Regions from separate parts of the Carboxydothermus pertinax genome, predicted to be linked through region 1. Evidence: a T-box and tRNA genes for the amino acid it is inferred to sense, from the RefSeq annotation. Region 1 holds a T-box; the other holds one or more tRNA genes.
What was found. The T-box of region 1 lies ahead of cpu_RS00885 (valine--tRNA ligase). A T-box ahead of a tRNA ligase gene usually reads a tRNA of that ligase, here a tRNA-Val.
Positions count from the first base shown of each region.

Region 2: it encodes a tRNA-Val, which carries the amino acid that the T-box ahead of cpu_RS00885 (valine--tRNA ligase) is inferred to sense. The anticodon was not compared.

Region 1 covers NZ_BDJK01000003.1:123,384-133,357, forward strand. The annotation lists gene lon (endopeptidase La) at 1-1,622, shown strand, start outside; gene cpu_RS00880 (hypothetical protein) at 1,653-2,564, opposite strand; T-box leader at 2,654-2,871, shown strand; gene cpu_RS00885 (valine--tRNA ligase) at 2,953-5,583, shown strand; gene cpu_RS00890 (bifunctional folylpolyglutamate synthase/dihydrofolate synthase) at 5,573-6,871, shown strand; gene cpu_RS00895 (spore germination protein) at 6,994-8,592, shown strand; gene cpu_RS00900 (Ger(x)C family spore germination protein) at 8,589-9,746, shown strand; gene cpu_RS00905 (hypothetical protein) at 9,759-9,974, shown strand.
Region 2 covers NZ_BDJK01000043.1:4,284-14,257, reverse strand. The annotation lists gene cpu_RS09540 (prephenate dehydrogenase) at 1-640, shown strand, start outside; gene aroH (chorismate mutase) at 664-1,020, shown strand; gene cpu_RS09530 (hypothetical protein) at 1,017-1,532, opposite strand; gene cpu_RS09525 (arginase family protein) at 1,695-2,504, opposite strand; gene mgsA (methylglyoxal synthase) at 2,518-2,880, opposite strand; gene cpu_RS09515 (DMT family transporter) at 2,892-3,764, opposite strand; gene cpu_RS09510 (YbjQ family protein) at 4,406-4,732, shown strand; RNA gene rnpB (RNase P RNA component class A) at 4,807-5,145, shown strand; gene cpu_RS09500 (zinc ribbon domain-containing protein) at 5,238-5,951, opposite strand; gene cpu_RS09495 (Nif3-like dinuclear metal center hexameric protein) at 5,956-7,062, opposite strand; gene cpu_RS09490 (tRNA (adenine(22)-N(1))-methyltransferase) at 7,041-7,739, opposite strand; tRNA gene cpu_RS09485 (tRNA-Val) at 7,852-7,927, opposite strand; tRNA gene cpu_RS09480 (tRNA-Glu) at 7,929-8,004, opposite strand; tRNA gene cpu_RS09475 (tRNA-Ile) at 8,040-8,114, opposite strand; gene rpoD (RNA polymerase sigma factor RpoD) at 8,209-9,324, opposite strand; gene dnaG (DNA primase) at 9,347-9,974, opposite strand, start outside.

The DNA.
Region 1 (9,974 bases):
TTAAAGAAGCAAGGCTTCCCAAAGAAGTGGAAGAAAAAGCTTTAAAGGAAGTTGAAAAGCTAGAGAAAATGCCTCCCATGGCAGCGGAAGCAACGGTGGTGCGAAATTACCTGGACTGGCTTTTAGCCTTACCCTGGAACCGGCGGACTAAAGATCGGTTAGATATTAAGCTTGCTGAGCAAATTCTGGAAGAAGACCATTATGGCTTAGAAAAGGTAAAGAGCAGGATTTTAGAATATTTAGCGGTAAGAAAGCTTGCTAAAAAAATGAAAGGGCCAATTCTTTGCTTTGTTGGGCCTCCCGGTGTAGGTAAAACTTCTTTAGCCAAATCTATTGCCCGGGCGTTAGAACGGAAATTTGTCCGGATTTCTTTAGGGGGAGTTCGGGATGAAGCGGAAATCCGGGGACACCGCCGGACATATGTGGGAGCTCTTCCCGGTCGCATTATTCAAGGGATGCGTAATGCTGGCAGCCAAAATCCGGTGTTTTTGCTCGATGAGATTGATAAGATGAGCATGGATTTTCGGGGAGACCCATCGGCAGCTCTTTTGGAAGTACTGGACCCGGAGCAAAACAATAGTTTTTCTGACCATTACATAGAATTACCCTTTGATTTGTCTCATGTCATGTTTATTACTACAGCTAATAATCTCTATACTATCCCCCGACCGCTTTTAGACCGGATGGAGGTAATCCATATTCCGGGGTATACCGAAGAGGAAAAGTTAGCGATTGCCGAGAAATATCTTTTACCCAAGCAAATAAAAGAACATGGGTTAAAACCTCAAAACCTTAAAATTTCTACTAACACCCTTTTAAAAATTATTAGGGAATATACCCGGGAGTCGGGGGTAAGAAATTTAGAGCGACAAATAGCTTCCCTTTGTCGCAAGGCAGCTAAAGAAATTTTAACCAAAAACGTGGAAGAAGTAAAAATTACTGTTAGCAACTTAGAACAGTATTTGGGTATACCTAAGTACCGTTATGGTATTGCTGAAGCCGAAGATGAGGTTGGGGTAGCTACAGGCCTTGCCTGGACAGAAGTTGGCGGCGATGTGATGTTTATTGAAGTTTCTGTCTTAAAGGGTAACGGCAAACTCTATCTTACCGGAAAATTAGGGGAAGTAATGAAGGAATCGGCGCAGGCAGGTTTTTCCTACATCCGTTCCCGGGCTAAAGAACTGGGAATAGAGGAAAACTTTCACGAAAAATATGATTTACATATTCACGTACCGGAAGGAGCTATTCCTAAAGATGGACCGTCAGCGGGGATTACGATGGCGACAGCTATGGTATCGGCTTTAACCGGTCTAAAAGTAAGAAAAGATGTGGCAATGACCGGAGAAATTACCCTGCGGGGGAAGGTCCTGCCCATAGGAGGCTTAAAAGAAAAAATCCTTGCAGCTAAACGAGCCGGCATTAAAACCATTATTATACCTTATGAAAACCGGAAAGAGTTAGAAGAAATACCCCCTCAGGTAAGGCGAGGTTTAAAATTTATTTTGGTAAAACATATGGATGAAGTTTTAGAGGCAGCTTTAATTCGGGAGAAAAAGACGGAAGTTGAATCCCCGCTGCCGGAAAAGGAAATAACCGAAACCCAAGAAATTTCTGTTCACTAAAAACCACCACCAGCACTGGTGGTGGTTTTTTCATGAAAATATTTTGCGAAAAACAAAACCCAGACAATCTTTAAAATTAATCTTTTCTTTAATAGTAAAAAAGAGTTTTTGATAAAAAGAGTTTTTAAAAAAAGGGCCCTTGGGATTTTGGTAATATTGTTGAGCTATTCCTACAGTTACGGGATTAAAGAATAAACTTTCGGGAAAAAAGCTTTCTTTTTTTAGTAAAAGAAAAAGTTCTTTTTGCGTGTTTGGGGGAATCCCTAAAAAACCAGTAGGGTGTGGGTTTTGTAAAAAAGCTTTTTGTCCCCAGTAGACGGCGGAAATTATAGTTTTTAAATCCCCTGGCCTAATATTTTCTTTTACTGCTAAAATTCCTATATCTGGAGCTTTTAAAAAGCCAATTGAAGTTAAATTATCCAACGGAGTTAGGGTTGAGGCTATTAAGAGGTTTCCGATTCCGGCAGCAAAGGCAGTTTTTTTAATCCCCTCGGGCAGATCAAAGTAAGGAGTGTAATCTTTATACGGTTTTAAGCCCTGACGGGAGAGAAGCTCAACCACATCCCGGTATTGTTTACTTCCTTTAGGGGGAAGGATAATTGTTTTATTAGTAAAGGTTAAATTTATTGTCTGGCGAGCGTAGACAGTGTATGGTTCAAAATTAGAAAGCTTTAAAAGGATTTTATAACCGGCGGGGATTTTAGCGGAAGATTTTAGGGCTAAAAGGGTTGCGTTGGCAGGAGTATTAGTAAGTTTTACTTTTGTACCGTATAAGTCCCAGTAACCGTGGTCACTTAAATAATATAAAAGCCAGAAATGGGGAGAGTTTTTGGGGAAATAAAGACTAAAGGTAGTTTGGTTATTTAAGCTAAGGGCAAGGGTATAAAATACCCCAATTATAATTAAGATTAACAAAAAAAGTGCACTAAGGATTTTCCTCATATTACCACCCTAAAAAACTGTTATGCGGTGACCTGTTTAAAGTTGACAGTTTTGCGGGAAAAATATAAAATAATTTCAAAATGGAAAAGGTAGAGATGATGCCGGGGAGGAGTACCGGTCGGCCTCCAGAAAGAGAGGAAAGCCCTCAGGCTGAAAGGTTTTCCTGGAAGGAGCCGGGAAGGTCGCCCCTAAGATTGCGAAAGGGAAAAGGAGTACCTTTCGCCGGGTTTGCCCGTTAGAGCGTTAAAGTGCCGGGATATCCCGGAAGCAAGGTGGTACCGCGGAAAAAGCCTCTTTCGCCCTTGGGTGGAAGGGGCGTTTTTTGTGATGGTCGATCATGACCTGGTGGAGTTAAAGATACTAATTATTCAAAAAGGGAGGAATAGCTATGTCCATACCTTCGGTTTATTCACCCCAGGAAGTGGAGAAAAAATGGTATAAATACTGGGAGGAAAATGGCTTTTTCCATACCGAGCCCGATGAGCGCAAACCTTTTTCCATTGTCATGCCTCCACCAAACGTTACCGGGCAGCTTCATATGGGTCATGCTCTGGATAATACGATGCAGGATATACTTACCCGCTATAAGAGGATGCAGGGGTATAATACCCTCTGGCTTCCCGGAACCGACCATGCAGGGATTGCTACCCAGGCCAAAGTGGAAGAGGAACTTAGAAAAGAGGGACTTTCGAAAGATGATTTGGGCCGGGAAAAGTTTTTAGAGAGGGTTTGGGCCTGGAAAGAAAAATACGGAAACCGCATAACCGAGCAGCTAAGAACTCTTGGGGCTTCTTGTGATTGGGACCGGGAGCGATTTACTTTAGATGAAGGGTGTTCCGAGGCAGTTAAAGAGGTGTTTTTACGTCTTTATGAAAAGGGGCTTATTTACCGGGACTACTATATTACCAACTGGTGTCCCCACTGCAAAACCACCATTTCTGATATAGAAGTGGAACACCAAGAACAGGACGGCAAACTCTATCACATAAAATATCCATTAGAAGATGGAACAGGTTATCTCACCGTAGCGACGACCAGGCCGGAAACGATGCTGGGGGATACAGCGGTGGCGGTCCACCCGGACGATGAGCGATACCGGGGGTTCGTTGGCAAAAAAGTTATCCTGCCGCTTTTAAACCGGCCTATACCGGTTATCGCCGATGAGTACGTGGATAGGGAATTTGGTACCGGTGTGGTGAAAATTACCCCGGCCCACGACCCCAACGACTTTGAAGTGGGGCTTCGCCACCAACTTCCCCAGGTAGTGGTGCTGGACGATGAAGCTATTATGAATGAAAATGCCGGAAGTTATCAGGGGCTAGACCGCTATGCTGCTCGGAAAAAAATAGTTGAAGATTTAAAGGAATTAGGGCTTCTGGTTAAAGAGGAAGATATTAAGCACTCGGTGGGGCACTGTTACCGATGTGATACGGTGATTGAACCAAGGCTTTCCAAACAATGGTTTGTAAGAATGAAACCTTTAGCAAAGCCCGCTATCGAAGCTGCCTTAAAAGGGGAGGTAAAGTTTGTTCCCGAGAGGTTTACCAAGATTTATCTTAACTGGCTTTATAATATTCGGGATTGGTGCATTTCCCGGCAGCTCTGGTGGGGACACCGGATTCCGGTCTGGTATTGCGAAGAATGTGGAGAAGTTATTCCTTCCCGGGAAGAGGTAAAAAGCTGTCCCAAGTGCCAGAGTACCAGAGTCCATCAGGACCCGGACGTTTTGGATACCTGGTTTTCTTCAGCTCTCTGGCCCTTTTCGACCATGGGTTGGCCGAAAAATACCGAGGAACTTCACTATTACTACCCAACTTCAGTGTTAGTGACCGGCCGGGATATCATCTTCTTCTGGGTAGCCCGGATGCTTTTTATGGGCCTGGAGTTTATGAAACAGGTGCCGTTTCGGGAAGTATTAATCCACGGTCTGGTCTTAGATGCCCAGGGAAGAAAGATGAGTAAATCTTTAGGAAACGGGGTTGACCCGGTAGAGGTAATTGCAAGCCACGGAGCCGATAGCTTAAGATTTATGCTGGTAACCGGTAATACCCCTGGAAACGATTTGCGTTTTCACTTTGAGCGGCTTGATGGAGCGCGCAATTTTGCCAATAAACTCTGGAATGCCTCCCGGTTTGTTTTAATGAATTTAGAAGGATTTAATCCTCAAGGAATAAAGAAGGAGGATTTAACTTTAGCTGACCGTTGGATTTTATCGCGCTTAAACTCTGTTATTGAAAAGGTAACGGCTAATTTAGAGCAGTATGAGCTTGGGGAAGCGGCGCGGGAATTGTACGAGTTTATCTGGGATGAGTTTTGCGACTGGTATGTAGAACTTTCTAAACCGCGCCTTTACGGGAAAATGCCTGGCGGCGATACTGCCCGGGAAGTCCTTTATTGGGTCTTAAAAACAACTTTAGAACTTCTCCATCCCTTTATGCCGTTTATTACCGAGGAAATCTGGCAAAAGCTACCCCATGAAGGAAAAACGATTATGTTAGCTCCCTGGCCAACGGTTAAAGTAGAGTATAACAATCCCGACGCAGTTAAAGAAATGAGCAGTTTAATGGAAGTTATCCGGGAGATAAGAAGGTTAAGAGCCGAGGTCAATGTGCCACCTTCCAAGCGGGGAGAAGTTATTTTAGTAACTGCTGACTCAAGCCTGAGAAGTTTACTAAACGAAAACTCCTGGGCCATATCTGCATTAGCGCAAAGTGAACCCCGGATTGTTGCCCAAATGCCCGCACCGGATGGGGCTTTAACCGGCGTGGCAGCAGGTATTACTCTTTATTTACCGCTAAAAGATTTAATTGACCTGGAGAAAGAAAAAGAACGGCTAAATAAAGAACTTAAAAAGGTTTTAGCGGAAATTGAGCGGTTAGAGAAAAAATTAAACAATCCGGGCTTTCTGGCTAAAGCTCCCGCGGAGGTTATAAACAAAGAACGGGAAAAACTGTCTGGTTTTTACCGGGAAAAGGAAATATTAGAACAAAGGATAGGGATGTTTTCCCATGAACTATAACGAAGCCTTAGAATTTTTGGCCAATCTCACCAAGTTTGGGATAAATTTGGGCTTAGAGCGGATTTATGAACTATTAAAGAGGCTTGGTAATCCGCAGGAGAAACTTAAAGTAATCCACATTGGGGGGACCAATGGTAAAGGTTCGGTTTCAAGCTTAACTGCTTCGGTGTTAACAGAAGCGGGCTATAAAACCGGACTTTTCACCTCTCCCCATCTATCCCGGTATACTGAGCGGTATAAGATAAACGGACAGGAAATTTCTCCGGAAAGGGTGGCCAGGTTAGTAAACGAGATAAAACCCCAGCTTCTGGCCATGGTGGAAGAAGGTTACGAACACCCTACCGAATTTGAAGTTTCAACGGCAATGGCTTTAAAATATTTTGCCGAGGAAAAAGTGGATTTTGTGGTTTTAGAAGTGGGGCTCGGTGGGGTAATTGACTCTACCAATGTCGTACGCTGTCCGGAGGTCGTGGCGATTACCAATGTGGGATTAGACCACATGGACTATTTAGGAAATACCATTACTGAAATTGCTCGGGTGAAAGCGGGCATCATAAAACCGGGGGTCCCGGTGGTAACCGCTGCCAGAGGAGAAGCCCTGGAGGTTATCAAAGGGGTAGCCAGAGCGAAAAATTGCCGCGTTGTGGATGTCAGGGAAGAAATCTTTTTGAACTTAAAAGAAAGAAGTCTAGCGGGGCAGGTTTTTAACCTGGTAAGCCGGGGAAAGACCTATCAGGATCTAAAAATTCGGCTTTTAGGGGAGCATCAGCTGGATAACGCGAAAACTTCTTTTGGGATCATAGAGGTTTTACGGGAAAAATATGATATTCCCGATTCGGCAATTTATCAAGGATTTTCCAAGGCCACCTGGCCGGGGCGTTTTGAATACTTTCCTGGAACTCCGCCGGTGTTAATTGATGGGGCGCATAACCCTGATGGGGTAAGAGCCCTAAGGCGTGCTTTTGCCGATTATTTTCCCGGGGTACGGCCGGTATTGCTGTTAGGTGTTTTAGCCGATAAAGAACGGGAAAAAGTAGTGGACGAACTTTTTGACTTACCGGTAGAGGCGGTGGTGACCCGTCCGCCCACGCCCCGGGCCGGAGATATTGGCATCTTGGCTCAAATTTTGGAAAACAAGGGAGTTAAAACTCATTTAGTGGAAAACCCTGCTAAGGCTTTAGCTTTTGGTTTGGAGCTTTCACAAAAATATAATACTCTCCTTTTAGTTACCGGCTCCCTTTATATGATTGGTGAAATCCGCCCCCTCCTAGCGGAGGGTAGAAGGTAAAAGGGGAGATTGGAGCGCCTCTATTGGGGCGCTTTTTTTATTGTTTTATTAACCGCTAACCTCCTCAATGCATATTCTCTTTTCCTTTCCCCAATACTATAAAGAAGAAAGGAGGGTGGAAAATGGGGTTTTGGGGAAAATTAGCCCGGATAAAAAAGGGAAGGGATAAGAAATCTTCAGTTAAAGAGGAAAAGCCTTCCCGACTTTCGCCTTATAAAGATAAAAATTTTTCCGGGCGGGTGGCGGAGGATGTTCGGGAGATTAAAAAGATTTTAGGTAATCCTTCGGACCTTGTTATCCGGGAGTTTAGCTATTATGGTGTTCCAGCAGCGGCAGTATTGATTGACGGTATGGTGGACAAGATGGTGGTGATTGAAGGTATTTTAAAGCCACTGATGCTGGAAGCAAAAATAGCTGAAGATAAGCCAGAAAACCCCTTTAAAAGCTTAAAAGAAGAAATGGTGGCGGTAGCGGAGGTAAAAGAGGCTAATACCATTGAGGAATTTTTACTGGCAGTACTTTCCGGTGAAGTGGGGTTACTGTTGGAAGGAAATCATTCTACTCTTTTAGTAAGTGCCAAGGGCTGGCCAACCCGGTCGGTAACCGAGCCGATGAATGAGGTGGTGGTGCGAGGACCGCAAGAAGGTTTTACCGAAACTCTCCGGGTAAATACGGCTTTAATTCGCCGGCGAGTGCGTTCCCCTTATTTGCGGATGGAACCGTTAAAGATTGGTCGTATTTCCCAGACCGATGTGGTAATTGCGTATTTAGAAGATATCGCGAACCCCAAAATTGTCGAAGAAGTAAGGAGGCGCTTATCCCGGATCGATATTGATGCGGTTTTAGAAAGTGGTTACTTGGAAGAGTTTATTGAGGATGACCCCTTTAACATTTTTCCCCAGGTAAAGCATACCGAGCGGCCTGATAAAGCAGTTGCGGATATGCTTGAAGGAAAAGTGGTGATTTTAGCCGATGGGACCCCCAATGTATTGGTAGTACCGGCTACAATGCCGGAGTTTTTCCAGGCAACTGAAGACTACTATGAAAAATATTTTATAAGTAACTTTTTAAGAATTATTCGAGTTTTATCTTTTTTCATAGCAATGTTTTTACCTTCACTGTATATTGCTATTATTACTTTTCACCAGGAAATGATTCCAACGGAATTATTAATTAACATCTGGGCGTCCCGGTCGGGAGTGCCCTTTCCGGCTTTTGTGGAAGCGTTAATTATGGAAATTTCTTTTGAAGCCCTGCGGGAAGCGGGGGTAAGGTTGCCTCGACCGGTAGGTCAAGCAGTTAGCATTGTAGGGGCTCTGATTATTGGCCAGGCAGCGGTAGAAGCGGGGATAGTGTCAACGTCAATGGTTATTGTAGTTGCCTTAACCGGTATCGCTTCTTTTGCTATACCAGCTTTTAATTTAGCGGTTGCGGCCAGGATTTACCGATTTATTATTATGATTTTAGCGGCGACTTTTGGAATGTTTGGGCTTATGATGGGATTTATCTTTTTAATTATCATGCTTTGCAATACACGGTCTTTTGGGGTACCATACCTTGCACCCTTAGCCCCTATGAGAATTTCGGATCAGAAAGATGTAGTTGTTAGACTTCCCTGGTGGTTAATGGTTAAGAGACCAAGGCACTATAGACCAAGGGATGAACAACGGGTAAAAAAAGGGCTTATGCCGGATTTTGCAAAAGGGGATAAGCGGGGATGAAAAAAATTCTTGCGGCTTTTTTAATCTTAGCTCAAATTTTAACCTTTGGCTGCTGGAGCCGGATTGAGTTAGAAGACCTGGCTATTGTGCAAGGGATAGGGGTGGATAAAAATGAGCAGGGAAGTAAAAAAGACAGGTATTTATTTTCTGTGCAGGTAATTAACCCCAGTGCTCTTACCAGTAAAGGTGGAGGTGGTGGAGAAAAACCTTATGTCATAAGAGTAATAAGCGGGGAACTTTTCTTTACTACTTTAAGAGAACTTAACATGGAGACAGCGTTAAGACTTTATTATGCCCACAACAGGGTAATACTCCTTTCCGAAGGGGTGGCCCGGGATGGGGTAAAAAATTTGCTGGACTTTTTTGAGAGGAACCCCCAGTTTCGCCGGGATAATTATGTCTTAATAGTCAAAGGTAAAGCTCTGGAGATTTGGGATGGTTTTCCGGGGATTGTAAAAGTTCCGGCCATAGCTTTATACGATTTAACCCAAAAATCATATATTACAGCAGAAGCAGGGGTCATGGAATTGGGAGATTTTCTTGAACTTTTGGAAGAGGAAGGGGTGGATCCCTACGCGCCGGGAGTTAAGCTTTTAACTAAAAAAGGGCGCAAGGAGATTCGGGTGTTTCAAACTGCCCTTTTTAAAAATGATAAGCTTGTGGGCTGGCTAAATGAAGAACAGTCCCGGGGTCTTTTAATCATTACCAACAAAGTAAAAGGAGGTATAACGGAGATAAATAATCCCCAAAAACCGGAGGAAAAGCTTGCGGTAGAACTGGAAAAATCTAAAACTAAGTGGCAGTTAAAAGCGGTGAATGGCCGACCGGTGATTAAACTTACTGTTGAAACTGAAGGGATTATTACTGAAGCGCAAGATGGTATTGATTTTAGTAAGAAAGAATTTTATAAAAGGTTAAACCAAGCTTATGCTCGGGAAGTTCGCCGTGATATTAACGAGTTTTTAGCTAAAACCCGGGAGGTTGGAACTGATCCAGCAGGTTTTGGGCGGTTTATCTACCGGGAAGAGCCAAAAATCTGGCAGGATTTAAAGGATGACTGGGAAGAAGAGTATAAAAATCTGGCCATTGAAGTGGCGGTTAGGGCAAATATTGTTCGAAGTGGAATGACTACTTCTGCAATTAAACCCCAATAGGAGGGTGCGAAAATGAAATTTATAGCAATTTTCATATATATGCTAATCTTTGGAGTTTTTGGCTACCCTTTGCTTCGTGACAGGGAGTACAGGGAGTTAATTGTCTTTTCTGTTTTAATGGTCATTTCTTTTTATTATGTACTTGCGGTAATTTTTGGTTGGCCTTTAATAAATCCGGCCCTGCCGGTGATAGAGTTTTCCAGGGTTGTAACTATTTTATTTAAATAA
Region 2 (9,974 bases), on a different contig from region 1:
AAAAGAAGTGGTTGAAAAATTAAAATCTCTTTTAGAAGAAATAGGCGCCTTGGTAATCATTACCGACGCCCAAACTCATGACCAGTTAACGGCTCAATTAAGCCATCTACCCCACGCCATAGCCTTTTCGTTATGTCGAATGTGCCAAAAGGAAGAAGAAAAAGATTTATTAATGAAACTTGCCGCTGGTGGTTTTAGAGACCTTACCCGCATTGCTTCCTCAAGCCCGGAACTCTGGGGGGAAATTTTGTTATACAACCAGGAGGAAGTTATAAATAGCATAAATTTATTTATCGAAGAACTTCTCACTTTAAAAGAATTAATTATCGCTAAAAACAAAAAAGCTTTAATAAATTTCTTAAACGAAGGTCGGGAATTTCGTATAAACTTAAGCCAAAACGGCAAAGGTTATCTCCTTCCCCTTTACGACCTTACTGCCAATATCCCCGATCGCCCGGGTATGCTAGCAAAAGTAACCGGTTTATTGGCACGCTTTCGAATCAACATTAAAGATATTGAAATCTTAAAAGCCCGGGAAGGCGACGGAGGAGTCTTAAGACTTTCCTTTGCTACCTTTGAAGAGCGACAAAAAGCTTATCTTCTTTTAGAAAAAAAAGGCTTTAAACCAGTTTTACGGTGATTTTCTTTAGGAGGTGTAAATCGGTGGAAGTTGTAAAAGGTATAAGAGGCGCTATTACAGTTACAGAAAATTCAGCAGAAGCTATTGAGGAGCAAACAAAAAAACTATTAACCGAAATTTTTTTGCAAAATAATCTCAAAAAAGAAAAGATAATTTCCATCTTTTTTACTTTAACTCCCGACTTAAACGCCCAATTTCCGGCAACAGCAGCTCGCAAAGCGGGACTTACAGAGGTACCCCTTCTTTGTGCCCAGGAAATAGCTGTTCCTGGAAGCCTTAAAAAAGTAATTCGAATTTTAATTCTTACCTATCTCCCTGAAAACCAAAAGGTACATCATCTTTATCTTGAAGGAGCTAAAGTTTTACGGCCTGATTTTTAAAAAGTAATAGCTCCCGGGAGCTCCTCTAAGCGGTCATAAAATTGCTCGTAGGAAACCTCTACATCAGTTAATCCAAAAAAAGAAGCAAATTTTTCCATATTTTTTTTATTTAATTTATTTTTCCCCTGTAAAAATGCTAAAAACTCGGCAAAAGTATTGTTAGGTGTCAGAATAGCTTCATAAATTTCTTTTAATTCTTCCCGGCCATAATCTTCAGGCTCAAAGCCTGCAATAGGATCGTTGTAAAACTCATCCACCACTTTGCCGTCAGAATACAAGATAAAACTCCAGCTTTTATCCCCATCGGATTCGAGAAAAAATGCTTTGGTTTGCAAGACAAGCGTTAACTCTTCGATAATTTTTTCACCTAAGGACGAATTTTCAAATAAAATTGTCACCCATTGGCCCCGTTGGGGTAACATAATTACCTGGCTTTCCTTTTTCCTTTCGGCAATAAATTCTTTAATAAAATTATAATCATAGCTTCTAACCTGAAAATTTTCAAAGTACATTTTCCTTATCACCTTCTATTTATAAAGTTTTATTCTTTGCATAACCTTTTTAACTTTATTTTAACTATTTCACCCTAGTTCCATTAACATTTTAAGTGTATATTATTATTCGATGCCATAACATACCCCATTCTTTCCAATACCCCTTTAGGGGTATTAATTTTATTCCCCCATTAATAAAGCCTCCAGAATCTGGAGGTTTGCTTTTTCATTTTGCGATGTAGCCTTTTTCTCTTCTGCCCGTTGAATTTGCGGAAGCGCACTCCCATACTCCCCACAAATATCTACTCCCCAAATTCTATATTTATTTTTTAGCATGGCAAGGACTTTAAGTAACTGTTTTAACCTTAACTCCCCTTGCTCCCAGGTAGTAGTCGAATCAAGGGGATGTAAAACGTCTTTATCAATGCTAATATAAATATCCGAAATTTTAAGAGTTTCTTCTATTTTAGCAAATAACTCATCTTCAGCATAAAATTCGATTGGATATTTCGTAGTCGGTACCTTTTTACCTTTAGGAGCTAACAGTATTATCTTTTCACCTGCTAAATTAGCACCAAAGCTTTTTAACCCTGATAACTCCGTAACACCTACTACCAAAATTTGTTTTACCTTGTCAAGGGCAGCAACATTTAAAAGCCACGACCCACACGAAATATAACCGGAAAAGGTAGGCAAAAAATCGGGATGATTATCAAAAACCACAACACCTAATCGGGGAGCTGGATTATTTTTTACCAGGTAATAAGTAAGGTGATGGAATTCTCCTGTTCCGCAAAAATTTATTCCCAAAACTGTATTCCCTAGTTTCTGGCAGCTAACATGATAATTAGATAAATTAGTCCAAATCTTTAAACGATGATCTCCTGGTAAAGTATAAATTTTGGGTTTGAATTTAAGAAGAAGGTTTTCCTGGACCATTACACTGCCATCCAGGTCAATTACCCCCACATCTTTAAAAACCAAACCCACATTTTCGTCCTCCCTAGCTTAAGGCTTTTAAAAACAATTCCGCACTCCCCCAGTTGGTAGCAATGGGAACATTGTGAACATCACAAACCCGCAATAGGGCCGTTATATCGGGTTCGTGGGGTTGAGCTGTTAGAGGGTCCCGGAAAAAGATAACAAGCTTTATCTCCCCTGACGCCACCATCGCACCAATTTGTTGGTCTCCCCCAAGGGGGCCGGATAAAAAGCGGTGAATTGAAAGTCTAGTATTTTCAGCCAATATTTTTCCGGTAGTTCCGGTAGCATAAAGTTCATGAAGGTCAAAAAATTCTCTATAGGTTTTTACAAACTCCAGAAGATCGTCCTTTTTGTTATCATGGGCTATCAGAGCAATTTTCATATTTCTCCTCCTTAACTTTTTGAAATGGTATAAACAGCAGCCAGTATAAAGACCGCTCCTAAAGTTGATAAAAAAGTAAGCTTTTCCCCTAAGATTACAAAAGCCACAATAACCGCTACTACCGGTTCAACTAAACTTACTATACTAACGGTAGTTGAGGTTAAATAATTCATGCTTTTAAAGTAGAGAATAAAAGGGATAACCGTAGCAAAAATAACAATATATGCTATTCCTACAATATCTCTTAATGCAAAAATTTGCTTTAAAAGACCAACTTTAGGGGGAATTAACAGCCACCAAAAAATTGCGCTAAACAGCCAACCGTATGCTAAAACCGTTAGCGGTGAAAAGCGTTTTAATACTTTTTTACCATAAATAATATAAAAACTCTGGGAAAAAGCTGAAAGCAGACCAGAAATGATACCAATCAAAGGCAGCTTCAGCCCTCCATTTTTGGTAACAATTAAAAAACTTCCCACCATGGCCAAAAAAACGGCCATTAACTTCTTAAAGGTCATCTCTTCGGTTTTAAGTATAAGGCCAAAAATCGCTACAATTACCGGCGATAAATACTGGAGAAAAACCGCTGTCGCCACGTTGGTTAAGCTAATTGTATAAAAATAGGTCATCTGAACTAATCCCAGGCCAAAAATACCTAAAAATAAAAGAGGCAAGATATCATTTGGGGCAATCTTTATTTTTTCTTTTCTGAAAAAAAACCAGAGAAATAATAAAACTGCACTTGCTGTTAGTCGAATTTGCACTAAAACTACTGGGCTCAGGTTATTTATTAATAAATAGCGGGTAACTGTGCCATTAATTCCCCAAAGGGTTGTTGCTAAAACAGCTAAAAAAAGACCTTTCTTAAAATTCTCCTCTCCCAATCCCAAAACCCCCGTTTTTATCAATAATTATATCATTTTTCTCAGGGAAAAAGACAATAAAAAAAGGTGGCTTTTTTGCCACCGGTGGAGGGATTTAAAGAACAGCCCCGCTTTTTGCTTGTCCTTTTTTTCCGTATGAAATTTTAAATGAAGTAAAAGCCTTTTATCCATTACTACTTTAACCTTCCGCAAAATCTTGCATTTCCTTCATTATTTCTCTTACTTATTTCATTGCTGTGTCTAGACTTCGTTTTTACTTTAAGTATTTCAACAATTCTCCCTTAGCTACTTGTCAACTTTTACAGGACTATTGTTTTATGTTTTTTAATTTTTACTTCAATCCGCCCAAGTTCTCTGTTAAGAACTAAAGCGGGAGCTGTTTTTTAAATTCAGGGACAGCTATCGGGAGGAGGGGATTGGGAGTGGGGAGGGGGGGACCTCATTAAATCCTCCCGAGTTGTCCGTACGCTTAAATAATAAATGATAATTGTTACTGTGTTATTAAGACAATGTTAAGTAATTGTTACAAATAATGAGTTTTTTCGACATATTTCGACTTGTCTATTTACCTTTTTCTCCTCTATTATTGTATCTTAATTTTTGTTAAAATGTATATAAATTCCTAAGGAGGTGCTTTTTATATGCTACTTGCCACAAGCGGCCGGCTGGACGGCTACAAAGTTACCAGGTATTTGGGCATTGTAACCGGAGAAGCAATTATGGGAACAAACATCATCCGGGATTTTCTCGCCTCAATAAGTGACATTGTAGGAGGCCGTTCGGGAGCTTATGAACAGCAGCTAGAAGAAGCCCGGCAAATAGTTTTAGCCGAAATGACCGAACGGGCAAAAAGACTTGGCGCTAATGCAGTTATTGGTATATCACTGGATTACGAAAGCATCGGCCAAACCATGTTAATGGTTGTTGCTAACGGAACCGCTGTCTATATTGAACCGGATCTAAGCTAATTTTTCTATTTTTTACCGCTTGCACTGTCTTACATAAAAACTTATAATAGTTTAGCAACAAAAATGAATAGCTGCGAGTAAGCCGGATGACCGCAGGGAAAAATCCCTGAGGAAAGTCCGAGCTCCATAGGGCAGGATGCCGGGTAACGCCCGGTGGAGGCGACTCCAAGGAAAGTGCCACAGAAACATACCGCCGGCGCGAAGCGCCGGTAAGGGTGGAAAGGTGAGGTAAGAGCTCACCAGCGGGCAGGTAACTGTCCGGCTAGGCAAACCCCATCCGGAGCAAGACCAAATAGGGGGACTATAGAGTGGCCCGCTCTGTCCCCGGGTTGGTCGCTTAAGGCCTCTGGCAACAGAGGTCTCAGATAGATGGTCATCCTCGACAGAACTCGGCTTACAGGCTTACTCGCAAAAAAATTTAGTTAATTTTTTATGTCGTTATAAAGCCCATCGGTAGCTATCCTAATCTTTTGGTGGTTGCAGTTATAATTCTTGTACCTTTTTATTAACTAGGGTAATACAACAAACGTTTACAATGCGGACATATCGCACCTTCCCCCTGTCCAAGCTTTAACTTTTTAGTAAGTTCAAAGGGCAAACTCATAAAACAACCGTAACAGGTTTCTTTATCTACTAAAGCCACCGGATTTCCATACTTTTCTTTTAATTCCTTGTATTTTGCATAATAAGGATTTTCCGTAAGTCTTTCTTCTTCTCTGTTAAGCTTTTGCCTTAAAGCTTCTAGATTTCGTCTATATTCTTCCTCTTCAAACTTTATTTCCTCTTGCCACTTTAAAAGCTTGTCTTTTTCGGCAATAAGATTTTCCTTTAGTTTTTTTGCCTCTTCCTTTAACTCTTCTTCCCGGGAAATCATGTCAAGTAAGCGCTCTTCTTTATCGGTCTTTTCATTTTTTAATAATTCAAGTTTAAATTGATACTGTTCTATTTGCTTTAAATTGGTTCCCTCCCCGTAAAGCTTTTGGTCAATTTCTTTAATTTTGTTGGCTAATCCCAACAACTCTCTTTCCAGGCTTTTTATTATCTTTTCAGTCCGGGTTAGCTCATTTTTTAATTCATAATACACATTACGCATATTTTCCCAGGCTTTTCGGGCGTTTTTAAAACTCTGACGGTTTATTGCTATACGGTCATCACCGGCAAGCTTACGTTCCTCTTCTTCTAATAGCATAAATTCATATAACTCACGAATTCGCTGCAAAATATTACCCCCCGAAATTTACCAAATAGTTAAATACCGGCTCCCTTTTCTCCATTATCCACTTTAACCCTTTTACCTTCTGCAAAAGTGGAACTATTAGCTGATAAAATATTTTTTCCGTTTCCCAATGACCGGCATCGATAAAATTTAAACCCGCATCGAGCATCGCAACTGCCTCATGGTACTTTATATCACCGGTAATAAAGACATCGGCACCGGCAAATTTGGCCTTTTGCCAGTAGTTTCCACCAGCACCCGAGACTATCGCCACTTTTCGCGAAAATGAATCCAGATTTCCCCCATATCTCAAATTCTTGAGCTCTAATCTTTCGGCTACAAAAGCCAGTAACTCTTTAAAACTTTTCTTCTTAGTTACGCCTATCCTCCCCATACCACCTAAATACTGTTTATTTTCTAAAGGGTAGATATCATAGGCAACTTCTTCGTAAGGGTGAACTTTTAACATTGCTTTTAGTACCCGGTTTAAAAGTTTTTCTGGGACAATAGTCTCTACTTTTACTTCTTCGACCTTTTCAATTCGCCCCACTTCCCCAATAAACGGACTTGCTCCTTCCAGAGGTAAAAAGGTGCCAGTACCCCGGGTATTAAAGGTACAATGGGAGTAATTACCGATGAAGCCTGCCCCAGCTGCTCCCATTGCCTCTCTAACTATCTCCCAGTGAGATTCTGGCACAAAAACCGAGAGTTTATAAAGTTTTTCATATACTTCCTCCCCTAGCGGTCTTATTTCAGAAAGCTCCAGTAACTCTGCCAGGTAATCATTTAATCCGTCTTTAGCTATGTCTAAATTAGTATGGATACTATAAACCAAAATTTTATTTTCCAATAATTTCAAAAGGGGTAATGATTCAGCTTTATCAAAGGTAAGGGAATTTAGCGGTTTAAAAAAGAGCGGATGGTGGGTAATTATTAGGTCTACTCCTTCCCGCAACGCTAACGCCACTGTATCGGAAGTAATATCTAACGCCAGTAAAATTTTAGTAACTTCTCTCTCAAAATAAATTTGCCAACCAGGATTATCCCACTCGGCAGCAAGTTTTCGGGGAAATTTTTTTTCAATAACCGAAGCTATCTCCTGGGGATGGGCCAATTTGCCAGCACCTCCTCGATAAAAGCTAATATCTCCTTTATCTCACGTATTTTTTCCTCATGCATCTTTTGGGCCCGGCTTAGATTTAGTAAAATTTTTTCATATTTTATTTTTTGCGTTATTAAATATTTTCGCGCTAGCTCATCTCCTCTTCGTATTAATAGAGGCCCTAATCCCAACTCTATTTTGTTTGCAATAGTTATAAATCCTGCTTGGGCTACAATGATTTCGTAAAGCCGGCTTTTTTCTATAACCAGTTCTTCCTCTATAATTTGATAACCGTTAGCCCCAAGCATAATTCGTAAGTCAAAACTATCAGCCATTGGTTGTAAAATTAAGCGAACCTCTCGGGCTACTTCCGGCCTTTTTTTAATTATTTCGGCAATATTATTCCCGCCTATACCGGCAATTACCACACTTTTAACTTCCCCGGGTTTTAAAGGATATAATCCATCCCCCAATCTTAAATCAATTTTGTCTAAAAGGCCGTAATCTACCACAACCTTACGGGCACGGCTTAACGGCATTTCCTTTAAATCAGTTGCAATTACCCGGGGGCAAAGGTTATTTAAAACTAGGTAAATAGGGAGTTGGGCATGATCGGTTCCAATATCCGCTGCCGGTTCCCCGGATATCACATAAGAAGCCATCGTCTTTAATCGTGCCGATAACTGCATGATTCCTCCGTTAGATAATTTATACTTGCAACTATTATACAGTATTTGTACCAAAAAAGGTAGTTAAAAACAAAAAACCCCAAACCTTAGTGGTTTGAGGTTTAATTTTCACTGGTGGGCGGTGACAGGATCGAACTGCCGACCCCCTGCTTGTAAGGCAGGTGCTCTCCCAGCTGAGCTAACCGCCCGTGGTGACCCCACCGGGATTCGAACCCGGGTTACCGCCTTGAAAGGGCGGTGTCTTAGGCCTCTTGACCATGGGGCCACATAACTTAACTTTCGAGCCTTCCGGCTTTAACATGGTGGGCCCACCAGGATTTGAACCTGGGACCTACCGGTTATGAGCCGGCAGCTCTACCGCTGAGCTATGGGCCCGAACTCTTGTGTCCTTGCGACATGATTTATTATAGGAAATATTTTTAGTTTGGTCAAGAAGTTTTTAAAAGATTTTTTAGGTATTCTTTTACTTTTATTCTAGATAATCTTTTAATTTTTTACTCCTACTTGGATGCCGTAGCTTTCTTAGAGCTTTAGCTTCAATTTGTCGAATCCGCTCCCGGGTCACCCCAAAAATTTGCCCAACTTCTTCTAAAGTCCGGGCCCGCCCGTCATCCAAACCAAAGCGAAGTCTTAAGACCTTTTGTTCCCTTTCGGTTAAAGTTTTTAAGACCTCGTCTAACTGCTCGCGCAGCAGTGTAAAAGAAGCTTCCTCTACCGGAGCTTTGGCATCAGGATCTTCGACAAAGTCTCCAAGATGCGAGTCTTCTTCTTCTCCAATTGGAGTTTCTAAAGATACAGGCTCCTGGGCAATTTTCATAATTTCCCGGACTTTATCTACCGAAATGTCCATTTCTTTAGCGATTTCTTCCGGGGTTGGCTCTCTTCCTAGCTCCTGTAAAAGGTTTCGCGACACCCGAATCAATTTATTGATAGTTTCTACCATATGAACCGGGATACGAATGGTCCGTGCCTGATCGGCAATAGCCCGGGTAATAGCCTGGCGAATCCACCAGGTAGCATATGTGGAAAATTTATAGCCTTTGCGGTAGTCAAATTTTTCTACCGCTTTTAATAAACCAAGATTCCCTTCCTGAATTAAATCCAAAAACAGCATACCCCTGCCTACATACCGTTTGGCAATACTTACCACCAGGCGTAAGTTGGCTTCTGCCAACTTTCTTTTGGCTTCTTCGTCGCCCTCTTCCTTCCTTTTGGCAAGCTCAATTTCTTCTTCCGGTGTCAGCAAGGGAACGCGGCCGATTTCCTTTAAATACATCCGGACTGGATCGTCAATAGCAATCCCTTCCGGTATGGTTAAATCCAAATCGACCTCGTCAACAATGTCGGAAGGTTTAAAATCTACATCACCATCTAAATTATCAATGGGGTCAATTTCTAACTCTGGTACTTCCGGCACCACTTCTATACCCTGGTTTGCAAGGTATTCATACAGTTCATCGATCTGCTCCGAGTTTAAATCAACATTTTGCAAAGTGTCGAGCAAATCATTATATGTCAAAACCCCGCGTTTTTTGCCTTTCTCAACAATTTCCATGAGTTTTTCGCTTTGCATTATTTCCTTCATGCCGCATTCCCCCCTTTCTGGGTTAATTTTTTTGAGTTAGTTGTTGAAGTTTATTAATTAATAACTGGAGCTTATCCCAGTTTCCTTCCTTTTCTGCCAGGGAAATTTCCAGGGTTAACTTTTGTATTTGCTGTTTTTTATAATGTTCCTCCAAATACCGAACATATCCTTTATACAAAGTTTTAGGGTCCCCTGGTGGACAATTTATTCGTAAATAGGCCATATAGCTATATAAAGGATCTTCCTGAGTGGGAAGATTATTTTCTTTTAAGCGGATAAATAGTTCTTGGTTTTTTCCTTGAAACTCATAAGAAAAAAAATCTTTAAGAAAATCCTCTCGATATTCAGGATATTCTAATAACATTCCTAGTAACTCTGTTTCAACTTTTAAAAGGCCATAGTTTTTATTTTCATTACTGATATTTTCTCCAAAGCTCGAGTTTTTTAAAGATTTTTCCTCATTTTTGGTAAGTTCCCGGCGAATTTCATCTAATAACGTTCCCTCGCTTAATTGAATTAGACTAGCAATTTTCCCTATTCTTTCGGCAAACAATGCCGGTGATTTGTCATATTCTGCCACAAGGTAAGGAAGAAGCTTTTTTAAGATAGCGGTTTGTTCATTTAAAGTTAAGTTGTTTTTTCCTCTAAGC